3 regions of the Xanthomonas euroxanthea genome follow, and region 2 is predicted to be linked to each of the others. Evidence: predicted binding sites of a transcription regulator. Region 2 holds the regulator's gene; each other region holds the start of a gene.

What was found. Region 2 encodes HrcA, which represses chaperone genes, less so after heat shock. Its sites were predicted from a motif close to TTNGCACTCNNNNNNNNNGAGTGCNAA; they were not measured.
Region 1: H7A86_RS02650 (co-chaperone GroES) is a predicted target of HrcA. The motif match lies at 2,326-2,352, and genes of this name have one in related genera.
Region 3: rpoH (RNA polymerase sigma factor RpoH) is a predicted target of HrcA. The motif match lies at 2,867-2,893, and genes of this name have one in related genera.

What each region holds. Positions count from the first base shown of each region.
Region 1 is NZ_LR861803.1:621,211-628,386, forward strand. It holds gene H7A86_RS02645 (endonuclease) at 1-1,784, opposite strand, end outside; gene H7A86_RS02650 (co-chaperone GroES) at 2,403-2,690, shown strand; gene groL (chaperonin GroEL) at 2,838-4,478, shown strand; gene H7A86_RS02660 (TonB-dependent receptor plug domain-containing protein) at 4,970-7,176, shown strand, end outside.
Region 2 is NZ_LR861803.1:1,836,083-1,843,258, forward strand. It holds gene H7A86_RS07870 (outer membrane protein assembly factor BamE) at 1-4, opposite strand, end outside; gene fur (ferric iron uptake transcriptional regulator) at 109-519, shown strand; gene recN (DNA repair protein RecN) at 631-2,295, opposite strand; gene hrcA (heat-inducible transcriptional repressor HrcA) at 2,412-3,464, shown strand; gene grpE (nucleotide exchange factor GrpE) at 3,564-4,082, shown strand; gene dnaK (molecular chaperone DnaK) at 4,225-6,153, shown strand; gene dnaJ (molecular chaperone DnaJ) at 6,297-7,176, shown strand, end outside.
Region 3 is NZ_LR861803.1:4,327,159-4,334,334, forward strand. It holds gene H7A86_RS18070 (NAD(P)/FAD-dependent oxidoreductase) at 1-1,175, shown strand, start outside; gene H7A86_RS18075 (trimeric intracellular cation channel family protein) at 1,228-1,842, shown strand; gene rpoH (RNA polymerase sigma factor RpoH) at 1,980-2,855, opposite strand; gene ung (uracil-DNA glycosylase) at 3,055-3,780, opposite strand; gene H7A86_RS18090 (response regulator) at 3,786-4,628, opposite strand; gene ftsX (permease-like cell division protein FtsX) at 4,637-5,587, opposite strand; gene ftsE (cell division ATP-binding protein FtsE) at 5,584-6,270, opposite strand; gene rhlB (ATP-dependent RNA helicase RhlB) at 6,346-7,176, opposite strand, start outside.

The DNA of each region.
Region 1 (7,176 bases), 1.2 Mb from region 2:
TTGGCCGAGGTGAACAGGCTCGACGTCGCCCATTCGGGGTGGTCAACGAACGGATTGCGGTTGCCCTGGAAGCTGAAGATCACCTGGTTGCGGGCGCGCTCGGCATCGTCCGGCGGGTCGGCCTGGTGCCAGGCCAGCAGCGTGGACAGCAGGCCCATGTAGGCCGGCGAGGCCGAGGTCTGCACGATCTTGCTGCGGTCGTCGGTGAGCTCCAGGTCCGGCTCGGACTGCCCGGTGGCTGCGTCGGTGCCACCTTCATAGCGGATCGCCATGTACATCACCGCACGCGCCATGTCGCCCTTGCGCTTGCCCCACACCTCGAAGGTGCCGCCGTTACCGTCGGGGGTGCGCACCCAGTTGGAATTGCCCGGATAGCGCCCGCTGCCGCCGCCACTGCCGTCGTTGACCTCGGTGACCCGCTCGCCGCAGCTGCTGGTGCAGGCCGCGTAGGGCTTGTTGCCGCGGTCGGCGTTGAAGGCGGTGTCGGTCAGATACAGCATGTGGGTATCGGTGTAGGGCGCATACGGCAGGCCCTTGTCGCCGCTGGCACTGCCAAAGCCCAGCGAGTTGGGCCAGGTGTGCTCGCGGTTGTAGGTCAGCCCGCTGCCGGTGCCGGCGCGGTCGCTGCCCTTGGCGTAGCTGCGGTTGCGGTAGGCGTCCAGGATCCGGCCGCTGTTGTTGGGATCCTCGTCGGCCATTTCCAGGATGGTCCAGGTGCTGGTGCCCGAGCCGCTGTACGGATAGACCGTGTGGCCCTTGATCACGGTGTGCAGCGAGCAGCGCAACTGGCTGGCATTGGCGGTGTTGACCCGCGCGTAATAGCCGGTACCGCCGCCGCTGGCGGTGGCTACGGTGAAGGCGATGGCCTGGTTGGCGGCCGGGCTCAGCCCGCTGGCATCGCGGATGGCGCTGGCGGTGATCGCCAGGGTGCAGCGCTCGCCCCCCACCAGCGCGGTGTTGGTGGACAGGCTGAAGCGGGTGCCGCTGGTCGGGTAGCTCAGCGCCACCGTGCCGGAACTGGCGCAGCTGAGCGCGAAGGCGCCGCTGCCCAGCGTCACCGCCTCGCTGAAGCCCACGCTCAGGTCGCCTGCGGCGGGGAAGCCGGTCGCGCCCTGGGTCGGGGTGGTGCTGGTGATCGTCGGTGCGCCGCCGGTCTCGCCGCCACCGCCGCTGCCGTTGAAGCTCTGGCCGCGGTTGCACGCGCCGAAGGTCTGCGCCGACGAGCCGGACCAGCTGAAGTTGGCCGCGCTGCTGCCGGTGCCGGTCAGTTGCAGCGAGCTGCCGACCGCGCTGCTGTTGCTCTCGCTGACCGGCAGGGTCTGGCTGGTCACGCCCGCGGCGGGGCCGCCACTGCCGGTGATGGCGCCTTCGTAGCTGAGGAACTGCACCAGCTGCCCGTTGGGATCGACCAGCGCCACCCCGTCGTTGGGCCCGTTCTGCACGCCGTTGCTGGCATAGCCGACCGTGGCCACGCGCACCTGGCTGCCGCAGCTGACCAGGCTGCCGGCCGGCACCGCGGTGTTGACGTAGACCGTGGCCGCACCCGGCGTGCTGCCGTTGTACAGATAGATGCGGTAGCCGCTCAGCGATTCGCCGGCGGTGGCCACCACCTCCACGCCTTCGCCGCTGTCGCCGGAGGCGCCCGCGTCGTCGTAATGCAGTTCGTTGATGAACACCGCCGCGTGGGCGGCAGGGGCGGCCAGCGCGAAGGCACAGGCCAGGGGAAGCGCGCAGCGCAGGGACCAGCGCAAGGGGGAAACACGGGCACGGGACGGCAACCTCATCGACAGCTCCTTGTGATCGGGGAATGCGTTGCCGACTGTAAGACGTGCGCATGACAATCGGTGGAACCTGGTTCCATTTTTAGTGCGGCTGGCCCGGTGACTCGGCTAACCCGCTTACCGCTTACCGCTCAGTGCCCCGTGCCCCGTGCCCCGTGCCCAGTGCCAAGTGCCAAGTGCCAAGTGCCAAGTGCCCAGTGCCAGTGCCAGTGCCAGTGCCAGTGCCAAGTGCCAGTGCCAGTGCCAGTGCCAAGTGCCAGTGCCAAGTGCCAAGTGCCAAGTGCCAAGTGCCAGTGCCAGTGCCAAGTGCCCAGTGCCCAGTGCCCAGTGCCGCCAGGCGCCGCAGCCCGTTGCGCAGTCCGGTGGCAAACCCGCCCGCTCGCAGCCACCTGGCGAACTGCCCGCCGGCTCCCGCCAGCGGCCCTGCCAGCTGTGGACCGGGACTGCCCGGCGAAAAAATTTTTGCCCCCAGCCCTTGAAAGCTGCCCACACAGCACAATCTCTGGCCCGCACCCGCTCTGTCGGGTTTTTTCCGCGCGCTGTGCTGGCAGTCGTCACATGCGAGTGCTAACATCGCCGATAATTTCCAGACCAATCAATCACTTAAGAGGGTCTTTCTCTATGAGCATCAAGCCGCTTCACGACCGCGTTGTAGTCAAGCCGATCGAAGCCGACGAAGTTTCCGCCGGCGGCATCGTGATCCCGGACTCCGCCAAGGAAAAGTCCACCAAGGGTGAAGTCGTCGCCATCGGCGCCGGCAAGCCCCTGGACAACGGCAGCCTGCGCGCGCCGGTGGTCAAGGTCGGCGACAAGGTCATCTACGGCCAGTACGCCGGCAGCAGCTACAAGTCCGAAGGCGTCGAGTACAAGGTGCTGCGCGAAGACGACATCCTGGCGGTCATCGGCTGATCAGGCGCTATGCGCCGGGAATCGGGAGTTGGGAATCGGGAATAGGCAAAGCGGCTAGCGCCCTTCGCCATCCCACCCAGGCCCGATTCACGCTGTTGATCTACCGATTCCCCATTCCCAATTCCCCATTTCCGGAGTTACATACCAATGGCTGCTAAAGACATTCGTTTCGGTGAAGACGCACGTACCCGCATGGTCCGTGGCGTCAACGTGCTTGCCAATGCCGTCAAGGCCACCCTGGGCCCGAAGGGCCGCAACGTCGTGCTCGAGAAGAGCTTCGGCGCGCCGACCATCACCAAGGACGGCGTGTCCGTCGCCAAGGAAATCGAACTGGCTGACAAGTTCGAGAACATGGGCGCGCAGATGGTCAAGGAAGTCGCTTCCAAGACCAACGACAACGCTGGCGACGGCACCACCACCGCCACCGTGCTGGCCCAGGCCCTGATCCGCGAAGGCGCCAAGGCCGTGGCCGCCGGCATGAACCCGATGGACCTCAAGCGCGGTATCGACCAGGCCGTCAAGGCCGCCGTCATCGAGCTGAAGAACATCTCCAAGCCCACCACCGACGACAAGGCGATTGCCCAGGTCGGCACCATCTCGGCCAACTCGGACGAGTCGATCGGCAACATCATTGCCGAAGCGATGCAGAAGGTCGGCAAGGAAGGCGTGATCACCGTTGAAGAAGGCTCGGGCCTGGAAAACGAGCTGGACGTGGTCGAGGGCATGCAGTTCGATCGCGGCTACCTGTCCCCGTACTTCATCAACAACCAGCAGAGCCAGTCGGCCGACCTGGACGACCCGTTCATCCTGCTGCACGACAAGAAGATCTCCAACGTGCGCGACCTGCTGCCCGTGCTGGAAGGCGTGGCCAAGGCCGGCAAGCCGCTGCTGATCGTCGCTGAAGAAGTCGAAGGCGAAGCGCTGGCGACCCTGGTGGTCAACACCATCCGTGGCATCGTCAAGGTCGTGGCCGTCAAGGCACCGGGCTTCGGCGACCGTCGCAAGGCGATGCTGGAAGACATGGCCGTGCTGACCGGCGGTACCGTGATCTCCGAGGAAGTGGGCCTGGCGCTGGAGAAGGCCACGATCAAGGACCTGGGCCGTGCGAAGAAGGTGCAGGTCTCCAAGGAGAACACCACCATCATCGACGGCGCCGGCGACTCGGCCACGATCGAAGCCCGCGTTGGCCAGATCAAGACCCAGATCGAGGACACCTCGTCCGATTACGACCGCGAGAAGCTGCAGGAGCGCGTGGCCAAGCTGGCCGGTGGCGTTGCAGTGATCAAGGTCGGCGCCTCGACCGAAATCGAAATGAAGGAAAAGAAGGCCCGCGTCGAAGATGCCCTGCACGCCACCCGTGCAGCCGTCGAAGAAGGCGTGGTCCCGGGCGGCGGTGTGGCCCTGGTGCGTGCGCTGGTGGCCGTCGGTAACCTGACCGGTGCCAACGAAGACCAGACCCACGGCATCCAGATCGCCCTGCGCGCGATGGAAGCCCCGCTGCGCGAGATCGTGGCCAATGCCGGCGAAGAGCCGTCCGTGATCCTGAACAAGGTCAAGGAAGGCACCGGCAACTACGGTTACAACGCGGCCAACGGCGAGTTCGGCGACATGGTCGAGTTCGGCATCCTGGATCCGACCAAGGTCACCCGTTCGGCGCTGCAGAACGCAGCCTCGATCGCCGGCCTGATGATCACCACCGAAGCCATGGTGGCCGATGCACCGAAGAAGGACGAGCCGGCGATGCCGGCCGGCGGTGGCATGGGCGGCATGGGCGGCATGGATTTCTGATCCAGCCCCACCGGTTGTTGCAGCAAAAAAGGACCCCGCCGAAAGGCGGGGTTTTTTTGTGGCCGGTCGTGGATACCGCAAGAGGCGATCGTCGATTGGTCGTGCCTGGTCCACGCAACCCCCATGAGCCACGACCCCATGACCCCATGACCCGTAGGAGCGCACCTGGGCGCGACGAGGCGTTTACCGGGAATGCCCCGGTCGCGCCCGGGTGCGCTCCTACGCTGCGCCGATGCACCACCAGCCCGCGCAACCGGCTCGCGGCCCCAACCGTGTGCACCATCGCAAAACCGCGCAGATCGCGACGTCAATCACACTTGCATGACAAGGTGTTGACACCGATGTCATCGCAACCCTAGCGTCGCTGGGCAGGCGCTTGCGCCGAACGGTCGGGGGGCCATCGGACAGGGGGCGGCGATGCGGTGCATCGCTCGCAGGCGTCGTTGCAGTGGAACGCCACGCCGGCCATGCCGGCCTCTCCCGGGGATCTTATGAACTGCCGCAGTCATCGCCTTGCCTTGTCGATTTCCTTGTCCCTTGCCCTGACCGCCGCCGTCGCACCGTCGGCCACTGCCCAGCAGGCCGAGCCGGATCAACCGCGTGCCACCTCCACGCTGGACGCGGTCAGCGTCACCGGCTCGCGCATCAAGCGCGCGCAGGTCGAAGGCGCGCAGCCGGTGGTCACCATCTCCGCGCAGCAGATCCAGCAGGAGGGCTTTGCCACCGTCTACGACGTGCTCAACAGCATGAACCAGCAGGGCTCGGTGGAGGCCGATACGCAATGGGGCTCGCACACGCCCAATGCCTCGCCGATCAACCTGCGCGACCTGGGGCCGGGCCGCACGCTGCTGCTGGTCAACGGCCACCGCGTGGCCGATTACCCGCTGCCGTACGGCGGCGAAAGCAACTTTTCCAACTACAGCAACATCCCCTCCGCGGCGGTGGAACGCATCGACATCCTGACCGGCGGCGCCTCGGCGATCTACGGCTCGGACGCGGTGGCCGGCGTGGTCAACGTGATCCTCAAGCGCGACTACCAGGGCGACCAGGTGCGCCTGCGCGGCGGCACTGCGACCGAAGGCGGCCGTGACAGTTTCGACGTGTCATGGGCGGGCGGGCGCACCGGCGAGAACTGGAGCCTGACCTACGCGCTGCAGGCCACCCGGCGCGACCCGCTGAACGGGCGCGATCGCCCGCAGATGGACGACTCCGACGACATGTCCTATTCCAACTGGACCGGCCAGAACCGCCGCTACGGCTTCAACCCGTTCACCGGCCTGAGCCTGGTCGATGCCAACACCAGCGAACGCCTGGCGCCACCTGCCGGCACCTGCGCGCGCTTCGGCGGCGAGTTCATCGATGGGCAACGGCTGAGCTACGACCAGAACACCGGGGTGGTCACCAATGCCGGCGATTACTGCGGCGTGGCGCGCGACTACGGTGACTGGGGGCTGGTCACCGGCAGCGAGGATTATTCGGCCTATCTCTACGGCACCTGGAAATTCGGCGAGCACACCGAAGCCTGGGCCACGCTGTCGGCCAACCGCAGCATCGGCCGCTGGACCTACGACCCGCCGTACGCATATCTGGGCCCGTTTCAGGACGCCGACACCGGGCGCTCGTTGAACCTGATCCGTCAGCTCACCCGGCGCGAAGCCGGCGGCTGGGACCGGCTGGCCAACTACAACAAGGAGCAGTCCTGGGACCTGAGTGCCGGCTTGCGCGGGGCGTGGGCGGACCGCTTCGACTGGGAACTGAGCGTTGGCCGCTCGCGCTACACGGTGGACGAATACGTGCGCACCGTGGATACCGCGCGCGCCACCGCGTATTTCCTCGGCAGCCCCATCGGCACCGCTGCCGATGGCACGCCGATCCATGCGATCAACCAGGCGCGCCTGTATGCGCCGCTGTCCTCGAGCGAGTACGACGACCTGGTGGCCAAATCGCACAACTCGGCCTATTCGTGGGTGAACCAGGCCAGTTTCAGCCTCAGCGGCGACCTGGTGCAGGGCTGGGCCGGGCCGATCCGCTTCGCCACCGTGGCCGAAGTCGCCAAGCAGGGCTACCAGCTGTCGCCCGACCCCTGCGCCAACGCATGCTACCCGGTGGACGTGGTGGACAGTGGTGGTGGCGAACGCCTGCGCAGTTCGGCCGGGCTGGAATTCCAGATTCCGCTGCTGTCGACGTTGAGCGCCAACATCGCCGGTCGCTACGATCGCTACGGCAATTACCGTTCCTCGGCCGCGATTGCGACCGATGTCGGCACCCAGAGCGACACCACCTGGAGCGCGGGTCTGGAATGGCGGCCGGTCGAGAGCCTGTTGCTGCGCAGCACGCTGGCCACCAGCTTCCGCGCGCCTGACATGCACTACGTGCTCGGCGAACCCAGCTCCACCAACCAGACCGTGATCGACCAGTATCGCTGCATCACCTCTGGCGCGTATCAGACCGGCGGCTGCAACGACGAAAACAACAACATCTACTACACCGTGGATGTGAATCGGCGCGGCACCCCGGATCTGCGCTCGGAAACCGGCCGCTCGTTCACTGGCGGGGTGGTGTGGGACATCGCGCAAGGGCTGTCGCTGAGCGTGGATTACTACCGCATCCAGCTGGAGGAAATGATCAAGGATCTGGACCGCGACGAGATCCTGTCGGCCGAAGCCGGCTGCCGCACCGGCACCACCATCAGCGGCGG
Region 2 (7,176 bases):
GCATCGGGGATTAAGTGCTGAGGAAATCACGCCGATGATACACTCCCGCCGGTCGCCGCGACCCGTTTGATGGCAGCTGGCGCTAAATCGCCAATGAACGGAGAACATATGGAAACCCACGACCTGCGCAAAGTCGGGCTCAAGGTGACCCATCCGCGGATGCGGATCCTGGAATTGCTCGAGCAGAAGAGCAACCAGCACCACCTCAGCGCAGAAGACATCTATCGGCAGCTGCTCGATCATGGCGACGAAATCGGTCTGGCCACGGTGTATCGGGTGCTGACCCAGTTCGAGGCTGCGGGCCTGGTGCTGAAGCACAATTTCGAAGGCGGCCAGGCGGTCTATGAGCTGGATCGCGGCGGCCATCACGACCATATGGTGGACGTGGACACCGGCCACGTGATCGAGTTCGAGAGCGAAGAGATCGAGGCCTTGCAGCGTCAGATCGCCGCCCAGCATGGCTACGAGCTGGAAGAGCACTCGCTGGTGCTGTACGTGCGCAAGAAGCGCCCGCGCTGACGGCAAGCCAGTGGCATTGCGGCAACGACAAGGCGGCTTCGGCCGCCTTGTGCGTTTGCAGCCATCGGCTGCCCGGCCACCCCGAGCTCTGCCGGCGCCACGCCCATCTGCTCAGGCGCTCTGCAGCAGCTTGCGTGCCGCCGCGCGGGCTTCCTTGCTGACTTCCACCCCGCCCAGCATGCGCGCCAGTTCTTCCTGGCGGGCCTGCGGGCCGAGCAGTTCGACCGCGCTCTGGGTCATGCCGTCCACCGGCGCCTTGCTGACCCGATAGTGCGCATGGCCCTTGGCGGCCACCTGCGGCAAGTGGGTCACGCACAGCACCTGGCGCTCTTCGCCCAGGGCGCGCAGCTTCTGCCCGACGATATCGGCCACCGCGCCGCCGATGCCGGAATCGACCTCGTCGAAGACCATGGTCGGCACGCTGTCCAGACCGAGGGCGGCGACCTCGATGGCCAGTGAAATCCGCGACAGCTCGCCGCCGGAGGCGACCTTGCGCAATGCGCGGGGCGGCTGCCCGGCATTGGCGGCGACCAGGAACTCCACCCGCTCGGCGCCATTGGGATCCGGGCGCAGGGTGTCCTGCGGCTGCAGCTGGATCAGGAACTGCCCACCGCCCATGCCCAGCTCGCCGATCAGCGTGGTGGTGGCGGCCGACAGGGCCTCGGCAGCGGCCGTGCGGCTGGCGCTGAGGGTGCTGGCTGCACCGCGCCAGACGCCGATTGCCGCCTCGATGTGCTTGTCCAGCTGCTGCAGGCGCTCGTCGGCGCCGCGCAGGCTTTCCACTTCCAGGCTCATGCGCTCGCGCTGGGCGGCCAGCTCGTCCGGGGTGACGCGATGCTTGCGCGCCAGATCGTGCAGGCGGCCGAGCCGGCGCTCCATCGCCTCGAACTGGGCCGGGTCGGCCTCCAGGTCGTCGCGCACGCGGTCGAGCAGGGCCAACGCCTCTTCGATCTGGATGACCGCGCTGTCCAGCAGCGCATCGACCTCGCCCAGGCGTGGCTCGTGCTCGGCCACGCGCGCCAGGTCGTGGCGGCTGTCCTGCAGCAGGCCCAGCGCGCAGGCGCCGTCGTCGCCATTGAGCTGCAGGGCCACGCTGTCGCAGGCGCCGATCAAGGCGGTGGCATGCGCCTGGCGGCGGTGATTGACGTCCAGCGCGGCGATCGCGGCCGGGTCCAGGTCCTCGCGTTCCAGTTCGCCGAGCTGGTGTTCCAGAAAATCGATGCGGTCGGAGACATCGCCTTGCGCGGACAGCGCGTCGCGCTCGTCCAGCAAGGCCTGCCAGCGCTGGCTGGCCTGGCGCACCTGCTCGCGCTGCGCGCCGTTGCGGGCGTAGGCGTCGAGCAGGGCGAGCTGGCTGTGGCGGGCCATGAGGGCCTGGTGTTCGTGCTGGCCATGGATCTCCACCAGCCGCGAAGCCAGTTCCGCCAGTTGCGAGGAGGTCACCGGGCGGCCGTTGATCCAGGCACGCGAGCCGCCATCGGCACGGATGACCCGGCGCAGCTGGCATTGCGCATCGTCGTCGAGTTCGTTGTCCGACAGCCAGGTCAGGCCCGGGTGCTGGGCCGGCAGCTGGAATTCGGCCGACAGTTCGGCGCGGTCGGCGCCGTGGCGGACCACGCCGCTGTCGGCGCGCAGCCCGGACAGAAAGCCCAGGGCGTCCACCATCAGCGACTTGCCGGCGCCGGTTTCGCCGGAAACCACGGTCATGCCTGGCCCGAATTCCAGTTCGGTGGCGCGGACGACGGCGAAATCCTTGATGGAGAGGTGTCTGAGCATGGGGTCGAGTGTGAACGCTTTGGGGAAGCTTAGGGTGGGAGCGGCGGGCAGGGAATAAGACGCTTGCCAACCGCAGGGCCAGACATTATCTATGCCCAGTCTCACCGGATGATCCCATGCGCGCGTCACAGTCCCCAACGCTCGACCCCCGCGCTCGCCAGCTGCTGCGGACGCTGATTGCCCGCTATATCCGCGACGGCGAGCCGGTGGGCTCCAAGACGCTGGCCCAGCACGCGGGACTGGACGTCAGCCCGGCCACCATCCGCAACATCCTGGCCGATCTGGAGGACGTGGGGCTGCTCAGCTCTCCGCACACATCGGCCGGGCGGGTGCCTACCGCGCACGGGTACCGGGTGTTCGTCGACAGTCTGGTGCAGATGCAGCCACCGGGCGAGGAGGAGGTGCGGCGCCTGCGCGCGGAGCTTGCCAGCGGCAACGGCACCCAGTCGCTGCTGGGCAGTGCCTCGCAGATGCTGTCGGCGATGAGCCATTTCGTCGGCGTGGTCAGCGCGCCGCGGCGCGAGCAGTTCGCGTTCCGGCACATCGACTTCGTGGCGCTGGACGCCCGGCGGGTGCTGGCGATCCTGGTGTTTGCCGACAACGAGGTGCAGAACCGGGTGATCGAGCCGCGCCGGGCCTACGAGCCGGCCGAGCTGGAGCGGGTGGCCAATTACCTCAATGCGCAATTTGCCGGGCGCGCGCTGGCGGACATCCGCGCCAGCCTGTTGCGCGAGTTGCGCCTGGCCAAGAACGAGATGGAGCAGTTGCTGGCGCACAGCGTGGACCTGGCCAGCGAGGCGCTGGTACCGGCCGATGCCGACGACATGGTGATGGCCGGGCAGACCCGCCTGATGGGCGTGCAGGACCTGTCGGACCTGGACCGGCTGCGCGAGCTGTTCGAGGCCTTCGCCAGCAAGCGCGAGATCCTGCAGCTGCTCGAACGCACCATCCAGGCGCCGGGCGTGCGCATCTTCATCGGCGAGGAGACCGGCATGGTGTCGCTGGACGACGTCTCGCTGGTCACCGCGCCGTACGCCGCCAATGGCCAGGTGCTGGGCGTGCTGGGCGTGATCGGGCCCAAACGCATGGCCTACGACCGGGTGATTCCGCTGGTGCAGACCGCCGCCCAGGTGCTGGGCGCGGCGATGGAACCGCCCGGCACGCGATAAGCGGCAACGATCGATACGATCATTTTGCTTGAAACGCGCGTGCGCGCCCACATACGGGGTGACGTTGGGGCGGGCGTTCCGCTTGCCCGGGAACTGCACATGAACCAAGACCACCCCGAATTCGACTCCGAAGACCTGTCCCAGAACCCACCCGAGACCGATCCGCTCAAGGCCGAGATCGAGTCGCTGCGCAGCGAGATCGCGCTGGTCAAGGCCGATGCCCTGCGCGAGCGTGCCGATCTGGAGAACCAGCGCAAGCGCATCGCCCGTGATGTCGAGAACGCGCGCAAATTCGCCAACGAAAAGCTGCTGGGCGAGCTGCTGCCGGTGTTCGACAGCCTGGACGCCGGCCTGACCGCGGCCGGCACCGAGCCCAGCCCGCTGCGCGATGGCCTGGACATGACCTACAAGCAGCTGCTCAAGGTTGCGGCCGACAACGGCCTGACCCTGCTCGACCCGGTCGGCCAGCCGTTCAACCCGGACCAGCACCAGGCCATCAGCCAGGGCGAGGCCGAGGGCATCGCCCCGGGCCACGTGGTGCAGGTGTTCCAGAAAGGCTATCTGCTCAACGAACGTCTGCTGCGCCCGGCCCTGGTGGTCGTGGCCAAGCACGACTGAACCGTGGCGCCCGGCTGAACTGCCGGGCGCATGCGCGAAACGCAGATTCGTGCAGGTGGCTTGAACACCCGCGCACCACCCCCACATCTCAGCCAGACCCGGCGTCGCCGGACACAGCTAAAGAATCATCAGGAGCGTATCCATGGGCAAGATCATTGGTATTGACCTCGGCACCACGAACTCGTGCGTGTCGATCATGGACGGCGGCAAGGCCCGCGTCATCGAAAATTCCGAGGGCGATCGCACCACGCCTTCGATCGTCGCCTACACCAAGGACGGCGAAGTCCTGGTCGGTGCCTCGGCCAAGCGCCAGGCAGTGACCAACCCCAAGAACACCTTCTACGCGGTGAAGCGCCTGATCGGCCGCAAGTTCACCGACGCCGAAGTGCAGAAGGACATCTCGCACGTTCCGTACGGCATCCTCGCCCACGACAACGGCGATGCCTGGGTGCAGACCAGCGATGGCAAGCGTATGGCGCCGCAGGAAATCTCCGCCCGCGTGCTGGAAAAGATGAAGAAGACCGCCGAGGACTTCCTGGGCGAGAAGGTCACCGAGGCCGTGATCACGGTGCCGGCCTACTTCAACGACAGCCAGCGTCAGGCCACCAAGGACGCCGGCCGCATCGCCGGTCTGGACGTCAAGCGCATCATCAACGAGCCGACCGCTGCAGCCCTGGCCTATGGCCTGGACAAGAAGGGCGGCGACCGCAAGATCGCCGTGTACGACCTGGGCGGCGGCACCTTCGACGTGTCGATCATCGAAATCGCCGAAGTTGACGGCGAGAAGCAGTTCGAAGTGCTGGCCACCAATGGCGACACCTTCCTCGGCGGCGAAGACTTCGACAACCGCGTCATCGAGTACCTGGTCGACGAATTCAACAAGGATCAGGGCATCGATCTGCGCAAGGATCCGTTGGCGCTGCAGCGCCTGAAGGACGCCGCAGAGCGCGCCAAGATCGAGCTGTCGACCAGCCAGCAGACCGAAGTGAACCTGCCGTACGTCACCGCCGATGCCTCGGGCCCGAAGCACCTCAACATCAAGTTGACCCGTGCCAAGCTCGAAGCGCTGGTGGAGGACCTGGTCAAGAAGTCGATCGAGCCGTGCCGCACCGCGTTGAACGATGCCGGCCTGCGCGCCAGCGACATCAACGAAGTGATCCTGGTCGGCGGTCAGACCCGCATGCCGAAGGTGCAGCAGGCGGTTGCCGATTTCTTCGGCAAGGAACCGCGCAAGGACGTCAACCCGGACGAAGCCGTGGCCGTGGGCGCTGCGATCCAGGGCGGCGTGCTGGCCGGCGACGTCAAGGACGTGCTGCTGCTGGACGTGACCCCGCTGTCGCTGGGTATCGAAACCATGGGCGGCGTGTTCACCAAGATCATCGAAAAGAACACCACCATCCCGACCAAGGCCTCGCAGACCTTCTCCACCGCCGAGGACAACCAGTCGGCCGTGACCGTGCATGTGTTGCAGGGTGAGCGCGAGCAGGCCCGCTTCAACAAGTCGCTGGCCAAGTTCGACCTGTCCGGCATCGAGCCGGCCCCGCGCGGCATGCCGCAGGTGGAAGTGTCCTTCGACATCGACGCCAACGGCATCCTGCACGTGTCGGCCAAGGACAAGAAGACCAACAAGGAGCAGAAGGTCGAGATCAAGGCCGGTTCGGGCCTGTCGGACGAAGAGATCCAGCGCATGGTCGCCGATGCGGAAGCCAACCGCGAGGAAGACAAGAAGTTCCAGGAACTGGTGCAGGCCCGCAACCAGGCCGATGGCCTGATCCACGCCACCCGCACCGCGATCACCGAGCATGGCAGCAAGGTCGGTGGCGATGTGATCGGCAAGGTGGAAGCGGCGCTGTCGGATCTGGAAACCGCCATGAAGAGCGACGACAAGGTGCAGATCGAGGCCCGCAGCAAGACCCTGGAAGAAGCCGGCCAGTCGCTGTACGCCGCCGCTGCCGCGGCAGAGCAGGGCGGCAACGCCGATGCGGCCAGCGGCAACGCGCAGGCCTCCAAGGCCGCCGACGACGTGGTGGACGCCGAGTTCACCGAAGTCAAGGACGACAAGAAGGCGTGAGTGGGGAATAGGGAATCGAGAATGGGAGGAGCGGTGCTGCGGCATCGCTCCTTCCCGTTGTCTGATCCTTCCACTTTCGATTGCGATTTACTGAGGATGTACGCTTTGAACGATTCCCGTCTCCCGATTCCCGATTCCCTGTCATGAGCAAACGCGATTACTACGAAGTGCTGGGCGTTGCCCGTGGCGCCAGCGACGAGGAGCTGAAGAAGGCGTATCGGCGCTGTGCGATGAAGCACCACCCGGACCGCAATCCCGGCGACGCTGCTGCCGAAGCGATGTTCAAGGAGTGCAAGGAAGCCTATGAGGTGTTGTCGGACGGCAACAAGCGCCGCGCCTACGATGCGCACGGCCACGCTGCGTTCGAGCACGGCATGGGCGGTGGTGGCGGGCCGGGTGGCCCGGACATGGGAGATATCTTTGGCGATATCTTCGGCAATATTTTCGGCGGTGGCGCCGCCGGTCCGCGCGCTGCGCGACGTGGTGCCGACGTCGGTTACGTATTGGAACTGGATCTGGAAGAAGCCGTTGCCGGCATCGAACGCCGCATCGAGATCCCGACCCTGATCGAGTGCGAGCCCTGCCATGGCAGTGGTTCGGAAGACGGCAAGGTGGAAGTGTGCGGGACCTGCCACGGACGCGGCCAGGTCCGCATCCAGCGCGGCATCTTCGCCATGCAGCAGAGCTGCCCGCATTGCGACGGGCGCGGCACGCTGATCCAGAATCCGTGCAAGACCTGCCACGGCGCCGGTCGCGTGGAAGAAGACAAGGTGCTGTCGATCAAGGTGCCTGCCGGCGTGGATACCGGCGACCGCATCCGCCTGGCCGGCGAGGGCGAAGCCGGCCCGGCCGGCACGCCGCCGGGCGATCTGTATGTGGAAGTGCGCGTGCGCGAGCATGCGATCTTCCAGCGCGACGGCGACGACCTGCATTGCGAAGTGCCGATCCGTATTTCGCAGGCGGCGCTGGGCGACACCGTGCGCGTGGCCACCCTGGGCGGGGAGGCGGAAATCCGCATTCCCG
Region 3 (7,176 bases), 2.4 Mb from region 2:
GCCAGAACCACCATTTGTTCCAGCCGCTGTTGTATCAGGTCGCCACCGCCGGCCTGTCGGCACCGGATATTGCCGCGCCGCTGCGCCACATCCTGCGCGAACAGCGCAACGTCGAGGTGCTGCTCGGCGACGTTGCCGAAATCGCACCGGCCCGCCGCGAAGTGGTGCTCGCCGATGGCAACGCGCTCGGCTACGACATGCTGCTGCTGGCCACCGGCGCCACCCATGCCTACTTCGGCAACGATCAATGGGCCGAGCACGCGCCCGGCCTGAAGACGCTGTACGACGCGCTGGTGTTGCGGCGCAAGTTGCTGCTCGCCTTCGAGCGTGCCGAAGCCGAATCCGACCCGGCCGCACGCGCGGCCTGGCTGAGTTTTGCCGTGGTCGGCGGCGGCCCGACCGGTGTCGAGCTGGCCGGCACGCTGGCCGAAATCGCCCGCCACACGCTCAAGAACGAGTTCCGCCATATCGACCCGCAGCAGGCGCGCGTGCGCCTGGTCGAAGCCGGCCCACGCGTGCTGCCCTCGTTCCCGGACGATCTCACCGCCAAGGCGCGCAAGCAGCTCGAGCGCCTGGGGGTGGAAGTGCACACCGGGACGCCGGTCACGCATATCGATGCGCTGGGCTACCAGTTGGGCGACACCTTCGTGCCTGCACGCACGGTGGTGTGGGCCGCCGGCGTGGCCGCATCGCCGCTGGCGCGCACGCTCGGCGTGCCGCTGGACCGCGCCGGCCGCGTGCTGGTGCAGCCGGACCTGAGCGTGCCCGGCCACCCGGAGATCTTTGTCGGCGGCGACCTGGCCGCGGTCCAGCAGGACGGCCGCCCGGTGCCGGGCGTGGCACCGGCGGCAAAGCAGATGGGCAAGCACATCGCCAAGGCGATCCGCGCCCGCCATCGCGGCCAGCCTGCACCGGCCTTCCGCTATCAGGACTACGGCAACCTGGCCACGATCGGCCGCATGGCCGCCATCGTGCATGTCGGCAAGCTCAAGCTCTCCGGCATCGTGGCCTGGTGGTTCTGGCTGGCCGCGCACGTGTACTTCCTGATCGGCTTCCGCAACCGCTTCGTGGTGCTGGTGAACTGGGCGATGGCGTACTGGAGCTACCAGCGTGCCGCGCGCATCATTTTCGGCGGCGCCACCGACGACCCGCCGCCCAGCAGCAAGGACGGATGACAGCGCCACGGGCCGTACGCGATGCTGTGCGGCCTGATGCGACGGTCTGATCGTGGCCACTCTCCTGTTCCTGCTGGATCTGCTCGGTACCTTCGTGTTCGCCCTCAGCGGCGCCACCGTGGCGGTGCGCAATCGCCTGGATCTGTTCGGCGTGCTGGTGCTGTCGTGCGCGGCGGCGGTGTCCGGCGGCATCGTGCGCGATGTGCTGATCGGCGCCACCCCGCCAGCGGCGCTGGTGCATCCGCAGTACCTGCTGGTCGCCTGCCTGGCCGGCGTGGCTGGTTTCTACTGGCATGCGGCGGTGGAGCGGCTGCGCAACCCGGTGCAGCTGTTCGACGCGGCCGGGCTGGCGCTGTTTGCGGTCTACGGCACCAGCAAGGCGCTCGACTACCAGCTCAGCCCGCTCAGCGCGACCTTGCTGGGCATGCTCAGCGGCATCGGCGGCGGCATCGCCCGCGATCTGCTGGTGGCGCGTACGCCGGTGGTGCTGCAAGCCGAGCTGTACGCCGTCGCCGCGCTGGCCGGCGGCGGCCTGGTCGCGATCGGGCACGTGCTCGCGGTGCCACAGGCCTGGTCGCTGGCGACCGGCGCGCTGGTCTGTTTCGGGCTGCGTTTCATGGCCATCCGCTACGGCTGGCACCTGCCGGTGGCGCGCCTGCCGGAATAGCGCGGGCGGCCGCAGTGCGTGGTCGATCAGCAGTGGATAGCCCAGCGTCTTCGCACGCGACGTATCGCCAGCACCACACATGCAAACGGCCCGGAAGACCGGGCCGTTTGTGCAACACCTGGGGCATGATCGAAGGATCAGGCCACGAACAGTGCCTTCATCTTCTTCAGCGCGTTCGCCTCGATCTGGCGGATACGCTCGGCCGACACGCCGTACTCGTCGGCCAGCTCCTGCAGCGTCACCTTGGAGTCGGAATCCAGCCAGCGACGCTTGACGATGTCGCGCGAGCGCGTGTCCAGACCGGCCATGCCTTCGCGCAGCAACTGCAGCTGATTGTCTTCGCTGTCGTGACGCTCATAGGCCTGCGACGGATCTTCGTCGTTGGCCACCAGGTAGCTCACCGGCGACGGCGGGCCGTGATCGTCGTCTTCGTCAGACGAGGCATCGAAGCCGATATCGCGACCGGACAGACGCGACTCCATCTCCATCACTTCGCGCTCGGAGACGTTCAGGTCCTTGGCAACGGCCGTCACTTCCGAGGCATTGAGCCAGCCCAGGCGGGTCTTGGACTTACGCAGGTTAAAGAACAGCTTGCGCTGCGCCTTGGTCGTGGCGACCTTGACGATGCGCCAATTCTTCAGGATGAACTCGTGCATCTCGGCACGGATCCAATGCACCGCGAAGCTGACCAGGCGCACGCCCATTTCCGGGTCGAAGCGCTTGACCGCCTTCATCAGGCCGATATTGCCTTCCTGGATCAGGTCGCCCAGCGGCAGGCCGTAGCCGTTGTAGCCGCGGGCGACGTGCACCACGAAGCGCAGGTGGGAATGGACCAGTTCGCGCGCGGCATCCAGATCCAGCTCGTCACGGAAGCGACGGGCGAGATTCTGTTCCTCATCGACCGACAGCACCGGGATCTGGTGCACGGCACCGATGTAGGCGTCCAGCGAACCGAGCGCACTGGGAATCGGGAGATTGTTTGCCACAAGGGCAGTCGAGGTAATCTGGTTCATAGGGCACCATCTTAGCAGTCGAACTATTGGACTGCCGGGTACAGGAAGAGTTCCCAGCGTTCCATTTATAGGACGTTCGGGCTTTTGGCATCGCCGTCGTTCTACGGCGCAGTTTCCGAATTCTGGCTCCTACGCTACCACCGCCGCCCTGCGCAGACCGTGACAACCACGTCGCGAAATGCAACGGCGCCAGCGCCGTTCAGCCGCTGGCCGAAGTGGTGTCCAGCGTGTTGCGCGGCGGCAGCGACCAGTCGATCGGGCCCAGACCGCGGCGCTGCAGGTGTTCGTTGGTCTTGGAAAAGTGCTGGCAGCCCAGAAAGCCGCGATGCGCCGACAACGGTGACGGATGCGGGGCCTTGAACACGCGATGGCGCGCCTGGTCGATGACCTTGCCCTTGGACTGCGCGTAGCTGCCCCAGAGCAGGAACACCAGGCCTTCGCGCTCGCGGTTGAGGGTCTCCACGACATGGTCGGTAAAGCCTTCCCAGCCCTTGTTCTGGTGCGCGCCGGCCCGGCCCTGCTCCACCGTCAGCACCGCATTGAGCAGCAGCACGCCCTGGCGCGCCCACGGCATCAGATAGCCATGGTCCGGCCGCGCAATCCCCAGGTCGTCCTGGATCTCCTTGTAGATGTTGAGCAGCGACGGCGGCACCGGCACGCCGGGCAGCACCGAAAAACACAGCCCATGCGCCTGGCCTTCGCCGTGATACGGGTCCTGGCCCAGGATCACCACCTTGACCTGCTCGAACGGGGTGGCGTCGAAGGCGGCAAAGATCTGCGGACCCGGCGGGAACACCCGCGCCCCGGCCGCCTTGCGCTGGCGCAGGAATGCAGACAGCGCCTGCATCTCCGGGCGCAGCAGCCAATCGCCCACCCGCGCCTTCCATGACGGTTCCAGCTGGATACGCGCTTCCACTTCAGCCACGTCGGTCATAGCGTGACGGCCTGGTCCTCGAGCCGTGCCAGGCGCAGCTGGAACAGCACCTTGGTCACCAGCAGACGTTCTTCGATGGGTTTTTGCACCAGATCGTTGGCGCCGGCGCGCAGCAGTTCGGACTGGTTGCGCGGATTGGTGTCGCCGGTCATCACCAGCACCGGCAGGCGGCGCTTGCCGTAGGCGAAATCGATGCGGATGCGCTCGACCACGTCACGGCCGTTGAGCTCGCCCTTCAGGGTGACGTCGGTCAGCACCACGTCGATGCGGCGCTCGGTGCGGCCCAGCGATTCGGCGGTCAGCAGCGCAAAGGCGTCCTCGGCGGTGAGTACGTGGATGACCTTCAGGCTCTGCCGCTCGAGCATGCGCTTGGTTGCCTCGGCCACCACACGGCTGTCCTCGATGTACAGCACGGTCGCGCCGACCACCGGCTCGGGCTGCACATAGCCGCGGATGAAGGTCGCCAGGGCTTCGTGGCCCAGCGCCTTGTCGAAGTAGTCGGTGACGTACTCGGTGAAGCGACGCTCCACCAGATGCTGCTGCGCGTCGCCGGAGACCACGATCACCGGCACATAGGCCTGCCCGGCCGCCTCGCGCACGCTGCGCGCCAGCGTCAGGCCGTCACCGTCGGGCAGCGACAGCGAGGTGGTGACCAGATCCACCGCACCGGCTTCCAGCGCCTGGCGCGCTTCGGCGATGCTGGAGCAGCCGATCACCTGCACGTTGGGCAGGTCGCGCTGCAGCACATCGGCGATCAGCTTGCGCACCAGCTTGGAGCCATCCACCACCATCACGCGCGGCGCGTCGCTGATCAGATGCTTGAGATCTGGTGGATGCATGGCAGGCCTCAGGTCTCGGTGGGACGGGTCTGGCGAAGGAAGTGGCCGGTCACCAGCCAGGCGCCCAGCCAGCCCAGGACCAGGGTGCCGACCAGCACCATCGCAGAATGCAGCAGATCCAGCCCGTGCAGGGTAAAGGAGCTGCCGTAACTGTCGGCCAGGCTCGCCAACGGCGCGCGCAGCGCCAGCCCGGAGGCGGCGATCAGTGCCAGCGCCACGGCGCCGGCACCGAGCCCGTACCAGGCACCCAGATACAGGAACGGGCGCCGGATGAAGCCATCGCTGGCGCCCAACAATTGCAGCACGCCGATTTCCTCGCGCCGCGACTGGATATCCAGCCGCACCGTGTTGCCGACCACCAGCACCGCCCCAATCCCCAGCAGTGCCGACAGCACCTGCACCAGCCGCTCGCCGAAATGCAGCCAGCCATCCAGGCGCTTGCGCCACAGCGCGTCGTGCTGCACCTGGTCGGCCTGCGGCAAGGCCTGCAGTGCGCCGGCCAGTTGCGCATCGTCGGCCGTCTCGGTGGGCGTGACGATCAACAGCGTGGGCAGCGGGTTGTCGCCGAGTGCGTCGATCGCCTCGTCGAGCTTGGCGCTCTCGCGCAGCTCGGCCAGCCCCTGCGCCGGCGTGCGCAACGTGACCTGGGCAACGTCCGGGCGGCCACGCAGTTCACCGGCCAGCGCCTGCGCGGCCTCGGCACCGATCTCGACCTTCAGGAACAGATTGATCTCGCGCGACTGCTGCACGCTGCCGGCCAGCAACTTGACGTTGTCCAGCGCGATCGACAACCCCAGCGGCAAGGCCAGCGCCAGCGCCATCACCACGATGGTCAGCAAGGTGGCCCAGGGCTTGCGCATGGCCCGCCCCAGGCTGAAGGCGATGCTGTGCAGATGGTGGTCGATCCACACGCCGAACCGCGAGGGGGCGACGGCTTCGGTATTGGCGGGCTTGCTCATTCGGCCAGATCCTGCGGCGAGATGTCGTCGACCAGCCGGCCGTGGTCCAGGATCAGCACGCGCTTGCGCATCTGCTTGAGCAGGGCCAGGTCGTGACTGACCACCAGCACGCTGGTACCGCGTGCCGGCAGCTCGGCGAACAACTGCATGATTTCGGCAGCCAGTGCCGGGTCGAGATTGCCGGTGGGCTCATCGGCCACCAACAGGCGCGGCTCGCCGACGATGGCGCGGGCAATGCCCACGCGTTGCTGCTCGCCGGCCGACAACTGCGACGGCAGCGCCTTCTCGCGATGGGCCAGCCCGATCCGCTCCAATGCCGAACGCACGCGCTTGCCGATCTCGGCACGGCGGGTGCCGCGCAGGATCAACGGCAAGGCCACGTTCTCGGCGATGCTGCGGTCGTTGAGCAGGCGATGGTCCTGGTAGACCGCACCCACCTGACGACGATGCAGCGGAATCTGCCGGCCGCGCACCTTGAGCAGGTTGCGCTCGCCCAGCAGCACCGTGCCCTGGCTGGGCCGCTCGCTGAGATGGATCAATTTGAGCAGGGTACTTTTGCCGGCGCCGGAGTGGCCGGTCACGAACAGCATCTCGCCATCGGCCACTTCGAAGCTGACATCGGTCAGCGCCTGGTGGCCACCGGCGTAGTGCTTGCTGACGTTGTCGAAACGCAGAACGGTCATCCAGCGATTATGCCGGAGCGCCAGCGCTTGCGTCGCATCGCCGGAGCCCGGCGATGCGATTGGCACTGCGTGCGATCAGCTGCCCGACACCAGCGAACGCAGGCGACGACCGATACGGCTCAGCAGCGACGGGCTGCCGGACGGCTTGGCCGCGCTGCGCACCGGCTTGGCGACCACCTGGGTGGGCTTGCGCGGTGCGGCGGGTGCGGCAACCGGTGTGGAGGCCACTGCCGGCTCGACCCCTTCGACCGGGCGGCCATTGCGGCGGCGGCGACGCTTGCGCGGTGCGCGCTCGGCATCGGCCACGATGGTGGACGGTGCCTCGACCGACGCGGCGGCAACCACCGGCGTTTCGCCCGGCGCGGCCGCTGCCGGGGCTTCGCCCTCCACCCGCGGCTTGCGACGCGGACGCGGCTTGCCATCGGCACTGCCGCCGTCGCGACGACCGCCGCCACTGCCGCTGCGCGATGCGCCGCCCGGGCCGCTGCGACCACCGCCGCGACGCTGCTCTTCGGCGGCCCGCTGCTCGCGCGCCTCGCGGAAGATCGTACCCACGCTGTCGCCAGCGTCGTCATCGGCCTCCTCGCCTTCCACCGGCGCGCGCGGGGTGCGCGGCAGCGGCGTCAGCAGCTCGGCGGTCACCGGCTCGACCGGGATCTTCTGCTCGATATAGGCCTCGATGTCCGGCAGGCTCATCGCATAGCGCTCGCAGGCGAAGCTGATCGCATCGCCTTCTTCGCCCAGCCGCGCGGTGCGGCCGATGCGGTGCACGTAATCTTCCGCATCGAACGGCAGATCGTAGTTGTAGACGTACTTGACGCCGTCGATGTGCAGGCCGCGCGCGGCCACGTCGGTGGCGACCAGGATCTCGAGCTGGCCCTTCTGGAAGCGGTTGAGCAGCGACTC